4 regions of the Xenorhabdus budapestensis genome follow, and region 1 is predicted to be linked to each of the others. Evidence: predicted binding sites of a transcription regulator. Region 1 holds the regulator's gene; each other region holds the start of a gene.

Region 1 (4,223 bases):
GATCGATAGAATCACGCCATTCTGGAACATGTTGGTTCAGATATTGTACTAATGGGATTGGTTCACCAAAGTTCACATAGCCTTGCCCCAGATTACGTAGTTTACGTAACCCACGAACCATCTGGAAAAACCCTTCTTTTTCTTTGGTTGCGCCCCGTAGCTCTTTGGCATAAGTCGTAACCTCCATCACATGTTCATAACCGATATAGATTGGCACAATGGTAATAGGGCGTGATTCTCCGCGCAGCATTGTCTGTAATGTCATCGAAAGTGTACCGGTTTTCGGATCGAGCAGGCGGCCTGTCCGGGAGCGTCCTCCTTCAACAAAATATTCAACAGAATAACCACGGGAAAACAGTTCTCCCAGATATTCGCGGAAAATTGTCGAATAAAGTTTGTTGCCTTTAAAAGTGCGGCGGATAAAGAACGCACCAAGGCGGCGGAATATCGGCCCTGCTGGCCAGAAATTCAGATTAATACCGGCTGCAATATGTGGTGGAACTAGCCCCTGATGATAAAGCACGTAAGAGAGCAGCAGATAATCCATATGGCTGCGATGGCATGGAACATAGACCAGCTCATGACCATCTTGAGCCAATTGGCGGATCCGTTCGGCATTATGGACATTGATGCCCTGATAGAGCCGGTTCCACGTCCAGCTTAAAACACGGTCTGTTATGCGTACAGTTTCATAGGAGAAATCCGCTGCAATCTCTTCCAGCATATTGATAGCGTTCTGTTTTGCTTTCTCTGGCGAGATTTTCTTACTACGGGCTTCATCGGCAATGGCTTTTTCAATGGCCTTGGATGCCAGTAACTTTCTGAACAGATCCTGTCGGGCAGGTAAACGTGGCCCGACTGCTGCCAGACGTTGACGGGAATAGTGGATACGTGCAACACGGGCAAGTTTATTGGCAATAATCGTATCCGTACCATGGTCATCGGCTATACTGCGTAATGAAACAGGCGTGGAGAAACGTACAAAGCTATCCCGACCGAGCCACAGGATTGCAAAAAACTTCTGGATCCCATTAAGAAGGCGCAATTGTGGTGCTGTATTTGTTTCTTGTCCTTCACGCCCCGGGGAACGTCCAAACATCACGGAAACGGGCACCATCTGAATATCCAGATTAGGGTTATTGCGATGTAAGTCCAGATAAGAATGAAAAATCTTTACGGATTCATGCTTAGGCGCATAGCAGCGGAACACTCGTGGGCCGTCATCAATAAAAACACAACTTGGAAGCTGTGCATCATCAATATCTAAAGGGTTTAACGGATCTGGTAGATCTTGAGCCAGACATTGTTGACGTAAAGTCAATAAGTCGGCTTTTGAATGATACGGAAGCACATACAAAATAGGCCGGGTCGTATCAAGACTCAACTCTTGAATGGGAGCCGTTGGAATAAGTTTACTTTTTACTAAAAGTTTTATCGGAAAATTCAATAATTTATAATATATTTTACGCCAAGCTGACATAACTGCTTTAAGCCTCTTATTAGCAATGCGTCGCAAGCATACCAGAAACAAATTTTGAGATCTGTGGAAATAAGATAATAATAAGAGCTAAAAGTTATATGATCTTAAAACTATTATGATTATTGAAGAAAATTTTTATGGCGAATCAATCAACAGGCTTGAACCGTATTATTAAAGCGGCGGGATATTCAGCAAAAGGGATTAAAGCTGCGTGGCAGAATGAGGCTGCATTTCGACAAGAGGTAATTTTAGCTGTCTTAGCGATTATTGTGGCATTTTCCTTTGATTTTGGCATGCTTGAGAGACTTTTTCTCATTAGCTCTGTCATATTGGTGGTTATTGTTGAAGTGCTAAACAGTGCAATTGAGGCTGTGGTTGATCGAATCGGCAATGAATATCACGAATTGTCGGGGCGAGCAAAAGATATGGGTTCTGCTGCCGTATTTTTAGCTGTTATTTTGGCACTGTTCATCTGGGTAACAATCATAGGGTCGCATTTTATACGCTAAGGTGATTTATTTTTCGTCAAAATTCGTTATTTAGCAGCTTTTACATTCTGACAGGTTCCCAATTCAATTTTAGCTGTATATACTCACAGTCAGACTGTATAAACAAACAGGGGGCGAAATGAAAGCATTAACTGCCAGGCAGCAACAGGTTTATGACTTGGTGCGTGATCATATTTCGCAAACGGGTATGCCACCGACACGTGCTGAAATTGCAGCACGCCTTGGTTTTCGTTCACCTAACGCAGCAGAAGAGCATTTAAAGGCACTGGCGCGTAAAGGGGTGATAAAAATTGTCGCTGGTGCTTCCAGAGGTATCCGTTTGCTGCTTGAAGAGGAAGATGAAGGTACGGGATTACCACTAATCGGTCGTGTTGCTGCTGGTGAACCACTATTGGCTCAGGAACACATCGAAAGTCATTACAAGGTGGATCCGGAATTATTTAAACCAAATGCTGATTTTCTATTGCGTGTTCGCGGTATGTCTATGAAAGATATTGGTATTATGGATGGTGATTTGCTTGCTGTGCATAAAACTCAGGATGTTCTTAACGGGCAGGTTATCGTGGCACGGATTGAAGATGAAGTCACAGTAAAACGCTTTAAACAAACAGGAAACAGAATTGAACTGATTGCTGAGAATCCTGAATTTGAGCCTATCGTTGTGGATTTACGCGAACAGAATTTTACCATTGAAGGATTGGCAGTTGGCGTTATTCGTAATGGGGATTGGTTCTGATTGTAAAAGCGTTACACTTTGTCATTTTGGGCGGTCATTTGTCATTGTTCCCGCGAATCAAACGTTTATATGGGAACTTGGAAATTAATAAACTTATCAGTGATGACCGCCTAATAAAACGGAGTTTAAAACTTATTCCGTACAAGAATTCATTTCATGGCAGGAAGAGCACAAGCCGTGAACTTCTATCACACTGTGCCGCAGATGAAATCCTGCATATTGCGCTAAATTTTGTATAGCTGATTCAATATTTTTAGCATCCCGTTCGGTAACAGAACCACAACTATCACAAAGAAACATAGCTGATGTATGGCAAGGTTCTTCAAAGTGGTGACAAATCACATAGCTATTCGTAGATTCTATTTTGTGGACAAAGCCTTGTTCCAGTAAAAACTCCAACCCACGATAGACCGTTGGTGGCTTTGCCTGTGGCTCAACTTCACGGAGCAGATCCAGCAAATCATAGGCACTTATTGCACCTGGTTGGGCTGAAATTAAACGCAGAATTTCAAGGCGTTGAGGTGTTAAACGAACCCCTCGTGACAGGCAGATTGCCTCAGCCTGTGTCAGTAACTTTTTTTGGTTGATAGTTTTCATTACATCTTTCACACCCAGCATATGCCAATGGTTGTAATGTTATCATGTTTTTCAATTCGTAGCTGAAATCTACTTAATGGTCATGACCCTATCATTCTTCTTTATTATCAATTAATAAATTAGTTTTCTTATCTTTTGCGGTAGATACTATGACTGTTAAATTGGGTTATTTACCAAATAGCTAAGCCAGCAATAACAACACCAATCTAGCCATTGATCTTATAAGCATAAATAGCAACAACAGAGCCTATTGCACTCCCCGAATAACATCTTGTCATATAAGCTGCGATCAGCCTGTTTCTTGCTTCTGGCAATACTCTATAAATGGTGCTTTGGTTAATCATATTTAACCCCTGTGTAGCTAAATCCAATGAAATAACTCCTGAAATTAATAAATAATTAGATTAGGGCGTGTTGACGTTTGAACGAGGGGATTTGAATGGCATGATAATTTGGTATCTTTATTTTTGCCAAAAAACTCGTAACCAGAACTATCATGCCAAGACCCATGTTATCAGACCCTGTGTGGGATAAGCTATTTGTATTCATGCAACAAAATCGGCTTGTCTACCATAAAAAAACGCATCGCCTAATGCTGGCAGGTATCCTTTTTCAAATGAGAACCGGGAGCCCTTGGCGGGAACTGCCTGTTGAATATGGGAAATGGAATACCGTTTTTAAGCGTTTTAATGCGGGGTCAAACAAAGGTGTTTTTGATTCATTATTCAAGGAATTAGCTAAAGATTCTGATACTGAATGGTTGTTCATTGATGGCAGTATTTTCCGTGCTCATCAGCACAGTTCAGGCGCGGTTTCAAAGGAGAATGAAGCGATTGGGAAAAGCCGGGGAGGACTCGACTAAAATCCATTTGGCCGTAGACAGTTATGGTTTGCCTGTTCA
Region 2 (4,223 bases), 2.0 Mb from region 1:
ACGGATGCAACGAGTATCTGGATAAAAAGTACGCTGAACTGGGTATCTAAAACATTTGGCTGGTACTACCTGCTGGCTGCAACGCTTTATATTGTCTTTGTCATATTTGTTGCATCTTCCCGTTTTGGTTCTATCAAACTAGGGCCGGAACAATCTAAGCCTGAGTTCAGTTTGCTCAGTTGGGCGGCAATGTTGTTTGCTGCCGGGATAGGTATTGATTTGATGTTTTTCTCAGTAGCTGAACCGGTTACGCAATATATGCGTCCACCTACGGGGGAAGGAGAAACGATTGAAGCAGCTCGTCAGGCGATGGTGTGGACATTGTTCCACTATGGCCTGACGGGCTGGTCTATGTATGCTCTGATGGGGATTGCTCTGGGCTATTTCAGTTATCGTTACAACTTGCCATTAACTATCCGTTCAGCGCTCTATCCTATTTTTGGCAATCGTATCAAAGGGCCTATCGGTCATACCGTGGATATCGCTGCGGTAATAGGCACGATTTTCGGTATCGCAACTACATTGGGAATCGGTGTGGTGCAGCTAAATTACGGTTTGAAAGTGCTTTTCGGGCTGCCACAGGGCTTGGGCGTTCAGGGGGGATTAATACTGCTGTCGGTGATAGTAGCAACGGTATCTGTCACCTCTGGTGTGAACAAAGGCATTCGATTTTTGTCCGAATTGAATGTGTTACTGGCATTAGGGTTGATTCTATTTATCTTGTTTGTAGGGGATACAGAATTTTTGCTTAATGGACTGGTGCAGAATGTTGGTGATTACATCAGCCGTTTTATGAGCATGACACTCAATAGTTTCGCATTTGAACGTCCGACCGAATGGATGAATAACTGGACACTATTTTTCTGGGCATGGTGGGTTGCCTGGTCACCGTTTGTTGGATTATTCCTTGCGCGTATTTCCCGTGGCCGAACGATCCGCCAGTTTGTAATGGGAACCCTGGTTATTCCATTTGTTTTTACGCTGCTTTGGTTATCGATTTTTGGTAACAGTGCGTTATATGAAATTCTTCACGGTAATCGGCAATTAGCTGAAACAGTATTGCTCCATCCGGAGCAAGGTTTTTATAACCTTCTGGCACTTTATCCGGCTTTTACTTTTAGTGCTTCCGTTGCCACTATCACCGGGCTGTTATTTTATGTCACATCGGCCGATTCGGGATCGTTGGTTTTAGGCAATTTCACATCTAACCTCAGTGATATTAATAATGACGCACCAAACTGGCTGCGGATATTCTGGTCTGTGGCAATTGGTGTACTGACATTGGGCATATTGATGACGGATGGTATCTCTGCTTTACAAAACACCACAGTAATTATGGGATTACCGTTTAGTTTTGTGATCTTCTTTATTATGGCGGGATTGTATAAATCATTGCGAGTGGAAGACTTCCGTAAGGCCAGTGCATTGCAGAATACATCCCCAACATTGGTGCATGACAATGGTTCTTTGAACTGGAAGCAGCGCCTGAGTCGTATGATGCATTTTCCGGGAACGAAAAGTACCCAACGTATGTTGGATATGGTATGTCGTCCTGCGATGCAGGAAGTTGCAAAAGAGTTGGAATTACGCGGTGCGAAAGTGCAATTTAGCACACTGCCTTCGGAGGAGGATAAGCGCCTTAGCCCGCTTGAACTGATTGTTGATTTGGGGGAAGAACAGAATTTTATTTATCAGGTATGGCCGCAACGCTATTCCGTGCCCGGATTTACTTATCGTGCGAGATTGGGTAAGTCTTATTACTTCCGGTTGGAAACCTTTCTGATGGAAGGTACGCAGGGTAATGATTTAATGGGCTACACAAAAGAACAAATAATCAGCGATATTCTTGATCACTATGAAAAACATCTGAATTTTATTCATTTGAACCGTGAAGCTCCAGGACAGACTTTGATTTTCCCAAGTGGGGTATAAACCGGAAACGGTCTGTAATATGTCATTGCAGACCGTCTTGTTGGAAAAATAATCTAATTCCTGATTAGTTAATTTTTAGAATAAAAGACCTCTGGAAGAGAGATAATAAGAGTGAAATGCAGGTTGATATTTGCTTGTATGATAAAAATGGTTAAAAAAAGTAGCGCGTTATGATTTTTAACTGTATGTTTATACAGTTTCTTTGTCGTGGAGAGATCAGATGCGCAAGATTATTCATATTGATATGGACTGCTTTTTTGCTGCTATTGAAATGCGGGATAATCCATCACTTCGCGATATTCCTATTGCTGTTGGTGGCAGCGCTGACAGGCGAGGTGTTATCAGTACAGCCAATTATCCTGCCCGCCGTTTCGGCGTACACAGCGCTATGTCTACCTCAATGGCATTGAAACTTTGTCCTCAATTGAAAGTGATTTCAGGACGAATGATGTTCTATAAAGAAGTTTCTCAACATATCCGCCAAATTTTTTCCCGTTATACCGAACTGATTGAACCACTTTCTCTGGATGAGGCTTATCTGGATGTAACGGATTGCCAATATTGTCATGGCTCCGCTACGTTAATTGCTAAAGAGATTCGTCAGGTAATTTTTAAGGAGTTGCAACTAACTGCTTCGGCAGGTGTTGCACCCGTTAAATTTCTGGCCAAAATTGCATCAGATATTAATAAACCCAATGGTCAATATGTGATTGTTCCTGAACAAGTTGAAGAGTTTGTACAATCTTTACCATTACACAAAATTCCTGGCGTGGGGAAAGTAACTGCTAATCGATTATCAGATATGGGTTTGGAAACCTGTGTGGATGTGCAACGCTATGACAAGTTAGAGTTAATAAAAAAATTGGGGAAATTTGGCTTGGCACTTTGGCAGCGTTGTCATGGTATTGATGAGCGTTTAATCAAGCCTGAGCGCTTACGTAAGTCTGTTGGTGTAGAAAAAACACTGGCGCAGGATATTCATGATTGGCGTGATTGTGCCGAATTGGTTGAATATCTTTACCCTGAACTGGAAAAGCGGTTGGGAAAGGTCAAGCCCGATCTCCGTATTGCTCGTCAGGGCATTAAATTAAAATTTGATGATTTTCAACTGACGACACAGGAACATGTTCATCCTCTATTAGATAAACAGGATCTGCTTCGGATAGCCAGACAGGCTTGGGAAATTCGCAGAGAAGGCCGGGGTGTTCGGTTAGTTGGCCTGCATGTGACATTACAGAATCCACAACTGGAACGGCAGTTATTGTTGGAATGGTAATGTTGTCTGTTATGGGGAAAGCGTGTAAGAAAGAATATTCCCCTGCTTATGAGCAGGGGAATGTGCCGATATTACTCTTTTACCGGAATTGATTTCAGAATGGCAGTCAGCAATTGCCAATACTGACCAACACTCTTAATGTGAACTCTTTCATCAGGTGAATGCGCGCCACGAATGGTTGGGCCAATGGAGACCATATCCATATCTGGATATGGTTTTTTAAACAACCCACATTCCAGACCTGCGTGGATCACCATAATATTCGGAGTGTTGTCGAACAGTTGGTGATAAGTTTCGCGGACTAAATGCATAACCGGAGAATTAGCATCCGGCTGCCAGCCCGGATAACCACCACTTGCTGTTGTTTCTGCGCCGGACAGTTTTGCCAGAGAATTCAGCATTCCGACAACATAAGCTTTACCACTTTCAATTAATGAACGGATCAGACAGATAATTTCCACTTTGTCTGCTTCCATATTAACAACACCTACGTTCAGGGATGTTTCTACGACACCTTTAGCGACATCGCTCATACGGATAACACCGTTAGGCATGGTGTTTAACATAGAGATAAAACGAGACTGGCAATCTGCTGTCAATGCTGGTGATGAAGTTTCAATTTCGTCTAATAAGAGAGTCAAATTCGCTTCAGCAACCGCATATTCATTTTTCAATGTTTCCAGATAATTATTTTTTAACTGATGTAGCTTTTGGCACTGTTCTACTGGCACGGCAATGATAGTAGAGCCTTCACGAGGAATAGCATTGCGCAGTGTCCCTCCCTGAAAATGAATCAATTTCAGGTCAAGTTCTTCTGTATATGTAGCGAGGAAACGAGCCAGTAATTTGTTAGCGTTACCTAATCCTAAGTGGATATCACCACCGGAATGACCGCCTTTTAAGCCTTTCAGCGTTAGTTGCAGAGTTTGATAGTTTGCTGGCAGAGACTCGCGGGAGAGTGTTATCGTTGAGACAAAATCAATACCACCCGCACAACCCATATAGATTTCGCCTT
Region 3 (4,223 bases), 720 kb from region 1:
CTGCTTCGACCCCAATCAAGCAAAAGTGGTTGGCCTGCCAGTAAAATTGCTCCACTATGGCTTATTGTCCCTTTTGGCTCTAACCATTGTCGCTTCATTACAGGCCGTCGGTATTATTCTGGTCATTGCTATGCTGATATCCCCCGGCATTATTGCTTTTATTCTCTGCCGGAGTTTTGATCGAATGTTGATTGTTGCCATAATAGCATCTGTTTTATCAAGTGTTTTAGGCACAATAATCAGCTTCCATATCGATGGTGAAACAGGTCCATGTATTGTTATCATTCAGGCTATTTTCTTCACATTTGCCGTTATTTATGACCAAATAAAATTAGCTAGAAAGAAAATGCATAGAAAGTTGACCAAGGACATATTCTCTCCATCATTATGAGTCTTCAATAAAATCAAATTAAAGGGCTATATCTGATTTAGATATAGCCCTGTCAATTTCATTTAAATTCCTTTTTAATCTGTTCAATCGTCGGTTCTGTATGTACTATGAGCATAGTAATTGTCAACTTAATGAGGTGAGTCATGTGGCAAACTGTTAGCCATCTATTAAGTGAACATTTTGGTGAGGCAGAAATCCGCAATCAAACGGAATTATCAGGAGGAGATATTCACCACTCGTGGTCTATTGAGTATGGCGGACAACATATCTTTGTTAAATCCAACACAAAAGAGATGTTGACTGTTTTTAAAACAGAGGCAGAACAGCTGGAATTATTAGCGCGTAGTAAAACAACGCGCGTACCTGAAGTTTACGGTGTTGGGCATGATCGTAGTCATAGTTTTCTTATACTGGAATACCTTCCCATAAAACCATTTGACGCTCACAACGCGTATTGCTTTGGTCAACAACTTGCTAAGCTGCACCAATGGAATGAGCAACCGAAATTCGGTTTTGATTTTGATAATATGCTTGGCACTACGATACAGCCTAATGGGTGGCAAAAACGCTGGGATCAATTTTACGCAGAAAAGCGTATTGGCTGGCAATTACAACTTGCAGCAGACAAGGGAATGGTATTCGGAAATATCGATTCTATTGTCCAAAAAATCGGTGACAAACTGCATTCTCATCAACCTGAGCCATCTTTATTGCATGGTGATTTATGGCCAACAAATTGTGCATCATTAAACAACAATTGTGCCGTAGCGTTTGATCCGGCATGTTATTGGGGAGATCGTGAATGTGACCTTGCTATGCTCCCTTTCTATCCTGAATTGCCTCTGCAAGTTCTTGACGGTTATCAAAGTGTCTGGCCATTACCATCAGACTTTATTGAACGACAACCACTTTATCAACTCTATTATTTACTGAATCGCTGTAATCTTTTTGGTGGCGATAGTTTCATTGCTGCACAAACCATAATCGATAATATATTATCTGAATAATCATTCTGACTATCTACAGAATAAAATAAAATTTTTTCTTTCAAATCTAATCCAATAGTTAAAGTTAATAACTAGATTTTATTCAGTTATTATTTAATTTTTATAAAAATACAAATACAAATAGAAATAAAGCAATTAAATACATAATAAAAATTAATTACATCATATTACCTTCAGTTTACGAGTAATATGTCTACCCAATATCAGAGTGCTATTTTAGTCAGTTTTCAGTTCTATTCTTAGATATATCAGTAAGCTGCGGAGCTAACCACTCTCGCAGCTATCTTATATATTACCAACCTAATAATTTCAATAAAAAATAGGCAATTGCGCCGATAATAATGGGTGATATATAAAGAGTGAATATTTGGCTGAACAATGAATGGCGTGGAAATTTGATTTTAGCTTCCAACTGTTTCTTAGTTACACCGCTATCTTTAGCTTTCTCAAGGATCATATGGTCTTCAATCTGTTCCTTAACGAATTTGAATTGACGGTATATCCTCAAACCAGATGCACTCATTGCCAAACCAACAAACATCAGAAAATAAATAATCAAAAAACTGACATTTGCTCCTGTGATCGTCGCTATGTAGTCTGGAGTTGGAGAATGCTTCCAAAAAAAATCCAAGAATGATGTATTGAATTTGATCATTTCAGCCATCATTCTCAAAAAATCATTCAATACTGCATTAATCCCCTCACCTTTAACCTTATGTTGCCACACTAGGTTAATCACTGAAACTAAAGTTGACAAAAAAGTGGGTACAAAAATAATCCACCCCAACAGCCGCTTCGCAATAGCAACATATCTTGCTTGTTGATACGTCATTAATACTCCTCATGAGTATATACCCAATAGATTTCAAGTTATAACGCGACAGTAAGTGAACGAATCTCCAGAAGCATAGACAGTTATTCTAGACAAAAATCAGTTAAATATTAGTGTCATATGTTAATAAATAAAAGGTTTTTCTTGTTTACCCCCTATTCAACTTATACAAAACCCTCTATACTAGCGAGAACTGTATGTATAAACAGCAATAAATATCAATATAACAAACAACTCAGTATAAATAATTATGACAGCAGAAGGGCATCTTCTCTTTTCGGTTGCCAGCCTTGTATTGGCTCATCAGCTAGAAATTACTCCAGAAATAGCACAGGGAGATTGGTTGCATATGCTTCCTGGTGTGCTTTTGGCTTCTTTACTACCTGATATTGATCATCCACATTCAACGTTAGGCAGGTTATTCCGTTTTATTTCCATTCCTATTGCACGACTTTGTGGGCATCGTGGTTTTACACATAGCCTATTAGCACTAGTTGTTGGCATTATTCTCTTTCAGACCAAAATGCCAGCTGACTGGCCCATACCAACTGACTTTTTCCACGCCATGATCGTAGGCTATATCAGCCATTTGGTTGCAGATATGCTTACGCCAGCAGGTATCCCTCTCTTATGGCCATTAAAAGTGCGTTTCCGGATCCCTATATTAAGGGGAAAAGAGCGCAAAAAAGCGGAACGATTTATAGCCGTTTTGATTGTAGCAATTGCTATTCTCATTCCACAGTACATCGATTTTTCGTTTATGCACTATTTAGACAAACTACCACTCGATAAGCTGTCACTTGATAAGTTAAATATCGATAAATTACAAAATCTATATAAATAACTGAGTTTATTTTTAATCAAACCATAACCCCATTTAAAAGATGGGGTTAACTCACAACATAAGTATTACTTTTTAATTTTTACTTATCATTTTTATCTTCAACGTCGCTACTTTGTTAGTTATGTCCCCTATTTTGATGTAACGATCTGAAATTTATTAATTATATAACACCAGAAAGCCCATATATCACGCGGTAAATCTCTGCATATTGTTACCAAATCTAAACAAGGTGAAAATAAATTACATAAGGACATATAACTAATTGCACTAGCTAGTGATAAATAATTATATTTTATTCTTTTTAATTATAAGAAAGCCAATTCTTATATTGATACCATGCATAGTTAATAGAATATATGGTGCAACTTCTTGTTATAACTTGAAGTAAGCATATTCCATACAAAAAAGTCATATTAGTCAGAATATTGGAGACTGGGGATGAATTTACCACTCGTTATTAATGTGCTGATTTTCGCAGCGTTACTCATATTATTAGCTAAAACGAGTTCAGATCAATGGAGCCTATCCAAGAAAGTTCTTATTGCCCTGATTGTAGGCGTTTTTTTTGGATTGGCATTAAATGTGATTTATGGTGCACACAATCCTATTGTGAAAGAATCAATTAAATGGTTCAACATTGTCGGTAATGGTTATGTACAATTGTTACAGATGGTTGTTATGCCATTGGTTTTTGCCTCTATACTGAGTGCAGTTGCACATCTGCATAAGGCGTCTTCTTTAGGTAAAATCAGCTTCCTGACTATCGGTACTTTACTGCTCACTACCGCCATTTCCGCTTTAATTGCTATTTTTATCGCCAGTATGTTTGGCTTGACCTCTGCTGGGTTAATTCAAGGTACGCAAGAAACTGCGCGTCTGTCGACGATTGAAGCAAACTATATTCATCGGGTTTCAGAGCTGAGTGTGCCGCAATTAATCCTCTCTTTTATTCCTAAAAATCCATTTGCAGATCTCACAGGAGCAAGCCCAACTTCAATTATCAGTGTAGTCATTTTTGCAACATTCCTGGGAATTGCTGCATTACAAATGATAAAAGATGACCGCAAGCGTGGTGAGCAAGCACTTGTTGCCATCGATACTATGCAGGCATGGGCAATGAAACTTGTCAGACTGGTTATGCGCCTCACT
Region 4 (4,223 bases), 1.6 Mb from region 1:
CTGGAAGCCGCTGTCGCTTGTACGCTTCAGGCTGAAAGTTTTGATGTCGTTGTCATCAACTCCAGACAAGCCCGTGACTTTGTGCGTGCCATGAGGTATCTGGCGAAGACCGACCGTATTGATGCCAAAATGCTGGCTCAGATGGCGGAGGTGATAAACCGTCATCCCAAGCGGGAATGTTTTATTCGTGCGATGCCTGATGAAAAGAGTCAGGTCCTGGCGGCGATGGTGGTGCGCACAGACACCTGTTGGCTACCATGCTGGTTGCTGAGTGTAACCGTCTACATCCTTCTCATCCACAGAACCACAAAAGTATTAACGTGATTATTGAGGTGCTGGAAAAAGAGCTGTCACGCATCGACAAGGATATGAATAACCATATCAGAACGTATTTTAAAGTACTCGCTGACAGGCTCTGCATCGTTAAGGGGATTGGCACGATGACAACCGCCGTTTTATTGGTAGAAGTGCCTGAGCTGGGTAAGCTTTCGCGTCGCGGAATCAGCGCCCTTATTGGTGTTGCTCCTGCTAACCGTGACTCAGGGACGATGCGGGGCCGACGAAACCCTCTTTGGTGGGTGAGCGGGAGTGCGTACTGTGTTGTATATGTCGACGCTTGTGGCAACCCGCTTTAACCCGGTGAGCAGGATATTTTACAACCGCCTGTTGGCGGCAGGTAAGCCCCAAAAGTAGCACTCGTTGCCTGTATGCGTAAGCTTCTAACTATCCTGAATGCCATGGTCAAAAAGAACGAAGAATGGGATGAACCGTACCATCAAATTACCTCATAAAAATATCGTTCAAGACAGATACTGTGTTTCCTGTCAAACACAATGTAAGCTTTGATCAAAGCTCAGACCGCTGACAAACCCCGTTATTTTCAACGAGGTTTGTCAGCGGTCTGAAGATAGGGGCTATGCCCCTTTTAATTTTTACCATGACGGGTAATTTTAATTACTTCATTATTCTAATTCTTTATGCCAGAGCAACAAATCATGTCGTAATTTTTCTGGTAAAACAGCGACATGACAACCCTCTATTGCACCAGCCAACGCAAGCAATACATTAACACTCGTCTTTTTCCTATTTCGCTGCAATTTAAGATAAGTCGCTTTTGCTCCCAACACGCGCAATTCTTCTACTTTAGATATGCCTATTTTCCATAATTGACGCTCCAGAACTATCCCCAGATTGGGAAGATCCTTTAACCTGAGAGGTATTTTCTGCCTGCTGATGATATCTGCTAATGTACATTGATAGGCCAAGTTGATATATTCAAATAATTGCTTTTGATCCTGCCAAAGCGACTCACCGACTCGGTAATACCGCAAAGCCACTGGAATGCCCCTTTTTAAATAGATAAACTTCTCCATGCCTATGACTTTAAATAATACCTCTGCATGACTATTTCCTCGTAAATAAAGCTCTCCCTCAGAACTCAGGGCGAACAAGACTCCATCAATTGATAATCCAACTCCACCAAATTGAGACTTCTTTTTAAGTTTTCCCAGTGAAGATACACTATGTTCCAATTGATCAAAACGAGTCCCAGATAAAATCATTTTTATCACTCCATGAATTATATCCTGATTAAATATTTTATATGCTATATCCATGTTTGCCATTAATGAAATAGATAACAAGAACAAGTAATTAAAACCATACTCAATCTGTTCCAACCTGCCAATCATTAAGTTAGAAAAAAACTGTTTTATGTAAATTTTTGCGAAGCGCTTTGAAAAAAATGCCCTTGCTTTTAGACAAACAACCGAGTACTGTATAAATATACACGCATCCATGGTGGGGTGAACTATGAATATTCAATTAATTTTGGAATATCTTATTGAGAATAAAATTAACCGTAATAGAGCTCAAAAAATAGATAATGTGACAAATATCACATCTCCAAAATTACAATTCTCTATTGAATCTGGTCAGTCCACTTTACCAGCAACAAATTCTATGGTTAGAGAATTGCTCTACAATGAGCAACAACCTACGATCAATCAAATCCTTCTCCCTTTATTACATCAATCTGGGAATGAAAATAGATGGTTACTCTGGATTACACCTAATAGGAAACTAAGCCGCCAATGGCTAATAAATTCAGGCTTACCTTTAAGTAAAATTATTCAGTTAAACCAAATCCTTCCCATTGCCTCTCCTAATGCCATGGAGAAAGCACTAGCAAGTGGCAATTACAGTGTAGTTTTAGGATGGCTACCAGAATTGTCTGAATATGAGGTACAAAAACTACAGTTGGCAGCTCATAAAGGTACAGCATTAGGTTTGATTATGCGTCCACAGAATTTATCCGGCCAACTCAAGATATTATCAAGCACAATAAAAGTTCATTCTATTTACTATCATTGAATTAAATTAGGATTTATCTCAATATTTTTTATAGTAAACAACCCGCCACTAATATCTGCTCTTATTTATAAGAAAATTCAACGTATTATAATAGTAAATATCGTAAATTACCGTCAGTAACATTTAGCAATTGTAATTGTATATTTAAAAAATTTGCGTCACGAATCATAGTGTACTTGTAAGTTTTAAAGTTCGTTGTAGACTTTAACAAAGTCGGGATTGTACTTGCTAATCTTATATTTCAGGAGCCATCTATTGATAGAAGTGCATATACCCAACTAAATATCTCAACTAACGGCCAATAATAAGACTTTTAAGGCTAACTGCTTATTTGGATGATAACGAGGCGTACAATGAAGAAGACAGCTATCGCAGTGGCAGTAGCAACTTTCGCAACTGTTGCTCAAGCAGCTCCCAAAGAGAATACCTGGTATGCTGGTGCTAAGTTAGGTTGGTCCCAGTTTAATAAAACAAAATTTACTGATTTCGGTTCTAATGCAGCAGAATCGTATTCAATATTCAAGAAAGCGAAAGGAGGGAAAGGACTTACTATAAGTGATCCAAATTTTCCCCCTACTCCTACTCAGCCGTTTGCCGCAACAGGTAATGCAACAGACAAAAATCAATTGGGTGCTGGAGCTTATATAGGTTATCAGGCAACTCCATATTTGGGTTTCGAACTGGGTTATGACTGGTTAGGGAGCATAAAATATAAAAGCTCCGCCAATAATGGGGATTTCCGTGCTCAGGGTGTCCAGTTGACAGCAAAATTAAGCGTTCCGGTTACGAATGATTTAGATGTTTATACCCGCCTGGGAGGGATGGTATGGCATTCAAAGGTTTCAGCCCACTATAATTCTAAAGACATATCTTATACAGGTGAACTTTTCAATAATAATAAGGGAGCTGATGGTAAGTATCCAGACTTAGCCAGGTCGCCAACTACAGACAAGGTAAATGTGAAAACCAGTAGTACAGGCATTTCTCCATTAATAGCTATTGGTGCTGAGTACGCACTAACCAAAAATCTGGCAACTCGTTTGGATTATCAGTGGACCCCAAAAGTAGGTCGAGGGGGGGATGGTAACTCACGTCTGGATGGCCGTGAGGCTGCTATCGGTGCCCGACCGGATATTGGCCTGCTAACTGTTGGTATTTCTTACCGTTTTGGTCAGGATGAAGCAACCCCGGTTGCTGCACCTGTTACTCCGGCTCCAACTCCTGCTATCGAGAAAAAGAGCTTTACCCTACGCTCTGATGTTCTGTTCAACTTCAATAAATCAACATTGAAACTTGAAGGCAAGCATGAGCTGGATAATCTCTATAACCAACTAACGAAAATTGATCCAACTCAGGGGCATGTTTTGATAATCGGTTATACTGACCGTATTGGTAGTCAACGCTATAATTTGCCCCTGTCTCAAAAACGTGCTCAATCCGTTGTAGACTACCTGGTAGCAAAAGGTATCCCTGCAAACAGTATTCAAGCTGAAGGTCGCGGTAAAAAAGATCCTGTTACTGGGTCAGCATGTAATAACATCAAAGCTCGCGCTAAATTGATTGATTGCCTGGCACCAGACCGCCGTGTAATCATCAATATTCAAGGTACTCAGGAAATTAATCAGACTCAATCCAAAGTATCTCTGTAATATGCTCATTAGTAATAGAAGTGCAAACCCCATGCGTGAGCATGGGGTTTTATTTGGCAGTAAACTTCGTCTGTCATCGTGCTATAAGCTGTTGGATTCATTTCCCTAAAATAGCAGCCAAATCCTGTTTCAAGCTCAACATCTGGTGAGTATATTTTTCTTTATATTCGGCATCTTCCAATAGTTGCACTATTGTTTCTG

Evidence for each region. Region 1 encodes LexA, which represses DNA repair genes until DNA is damaged. Its sites were predicted from a motif close to TNCTGTATGTACATACAGNA; they were not measured.
Region 2: dinB (DNA polymerase IV) is a predicted target of LexA. The motif match lies at 2,112-2,131, and genes of this name have one in related genera.
Region 3: HGO23_RS08895 (metal-dependent hydrolase) is a predicted target of LexA. The motif match lies at 2,422-2,441, and genes of this name have one in related genera.
Region 4: sulA (SOS-induced cell division inhibitor SulA) is a predicted target of LexA. The motif match lies at 1,774-1,793, and genes of this name have one in related genera.

What each region holds. Positions count from the first base shown of each region.
Region 1 is NZ_CP072455.1:1,230,965-1,235,187, reverse strand. Features, by position in the region: gene plsB (glycerol-3-phosphate 1-O-acyltransferase PlsB) at 1-1,480, opposite strand, end outside; gene HGO23_RS05610 (diacylglycerol kinase) at 1,618-1,989, shown strand; gene lexA (transcriptional repressor LexA) at 2,108-2,725, shown strand; gene zur (zinc uptake transcriptional repressor Zur) at 2,858-3,322, opposite strand; gene HGO23_RS05595 (hypothetical protein) at 3,529-3,666, opposite strand; partial or broken gene HGO23_RS05590 (IS5 family transposase) at 3,819-4,223, shown strand, end outside.
Region 2 is NZ_CP072455.1:3,249,710-3,253,932, reverse strand. Features, by position in the region: gene HGO23_RS14145 (choline transporter) at 1-1,932, shown strand, start outside; gene dinB (DNA polymerase IV) at 2,153-3,208, shown strand; gene pepD (beta-Ala-His dipeptidase) at 3,280-4,223, opposite strand, start outside.
Region 3 is NZ_CP072455.1:1,954,468-1,958,690, reverse strand. Features, by position in the region: gene HGO23_RS08910 (metal ABC transporter permease) at 1-391, shown strand, start outside; gene HGO23_RS08905 (fructosamine kinase family protein) at 535-1,398, shown strand; gene HGO23_RS08900 (YniB family protein) at 1,691-2,230, opposite strand; gene HGO23_RS08895 (metal-dependent hydrolase) at 2,481-3,074, shown strand; gene HGO23_RS08890 (L-cystine transporter) at 3,513-4,223, shown strand, end outside.
Region 4 is NZ_CP072455.1:2,820,877-2,825,099, forward strand. Features, by position in the region: partial or broken gene HGO23_RS12190 (IS110 family RNA-guided transposase) at 1-791, shown strand, start outside; gene HGO23_RS12195 (TfoX/Sxy family DNA transformation protein) at 963-1,679, opposite strand; gene sulA (SOS-induced cell division inhibitor SulA) at 1,813-2,373, shown strand; gene ompA (porin OmpA) at 2,727-4,022, shown strand; gene matP (macrodomain Ter protein MatP) at 4,120-4,223, opposite strand, start outside.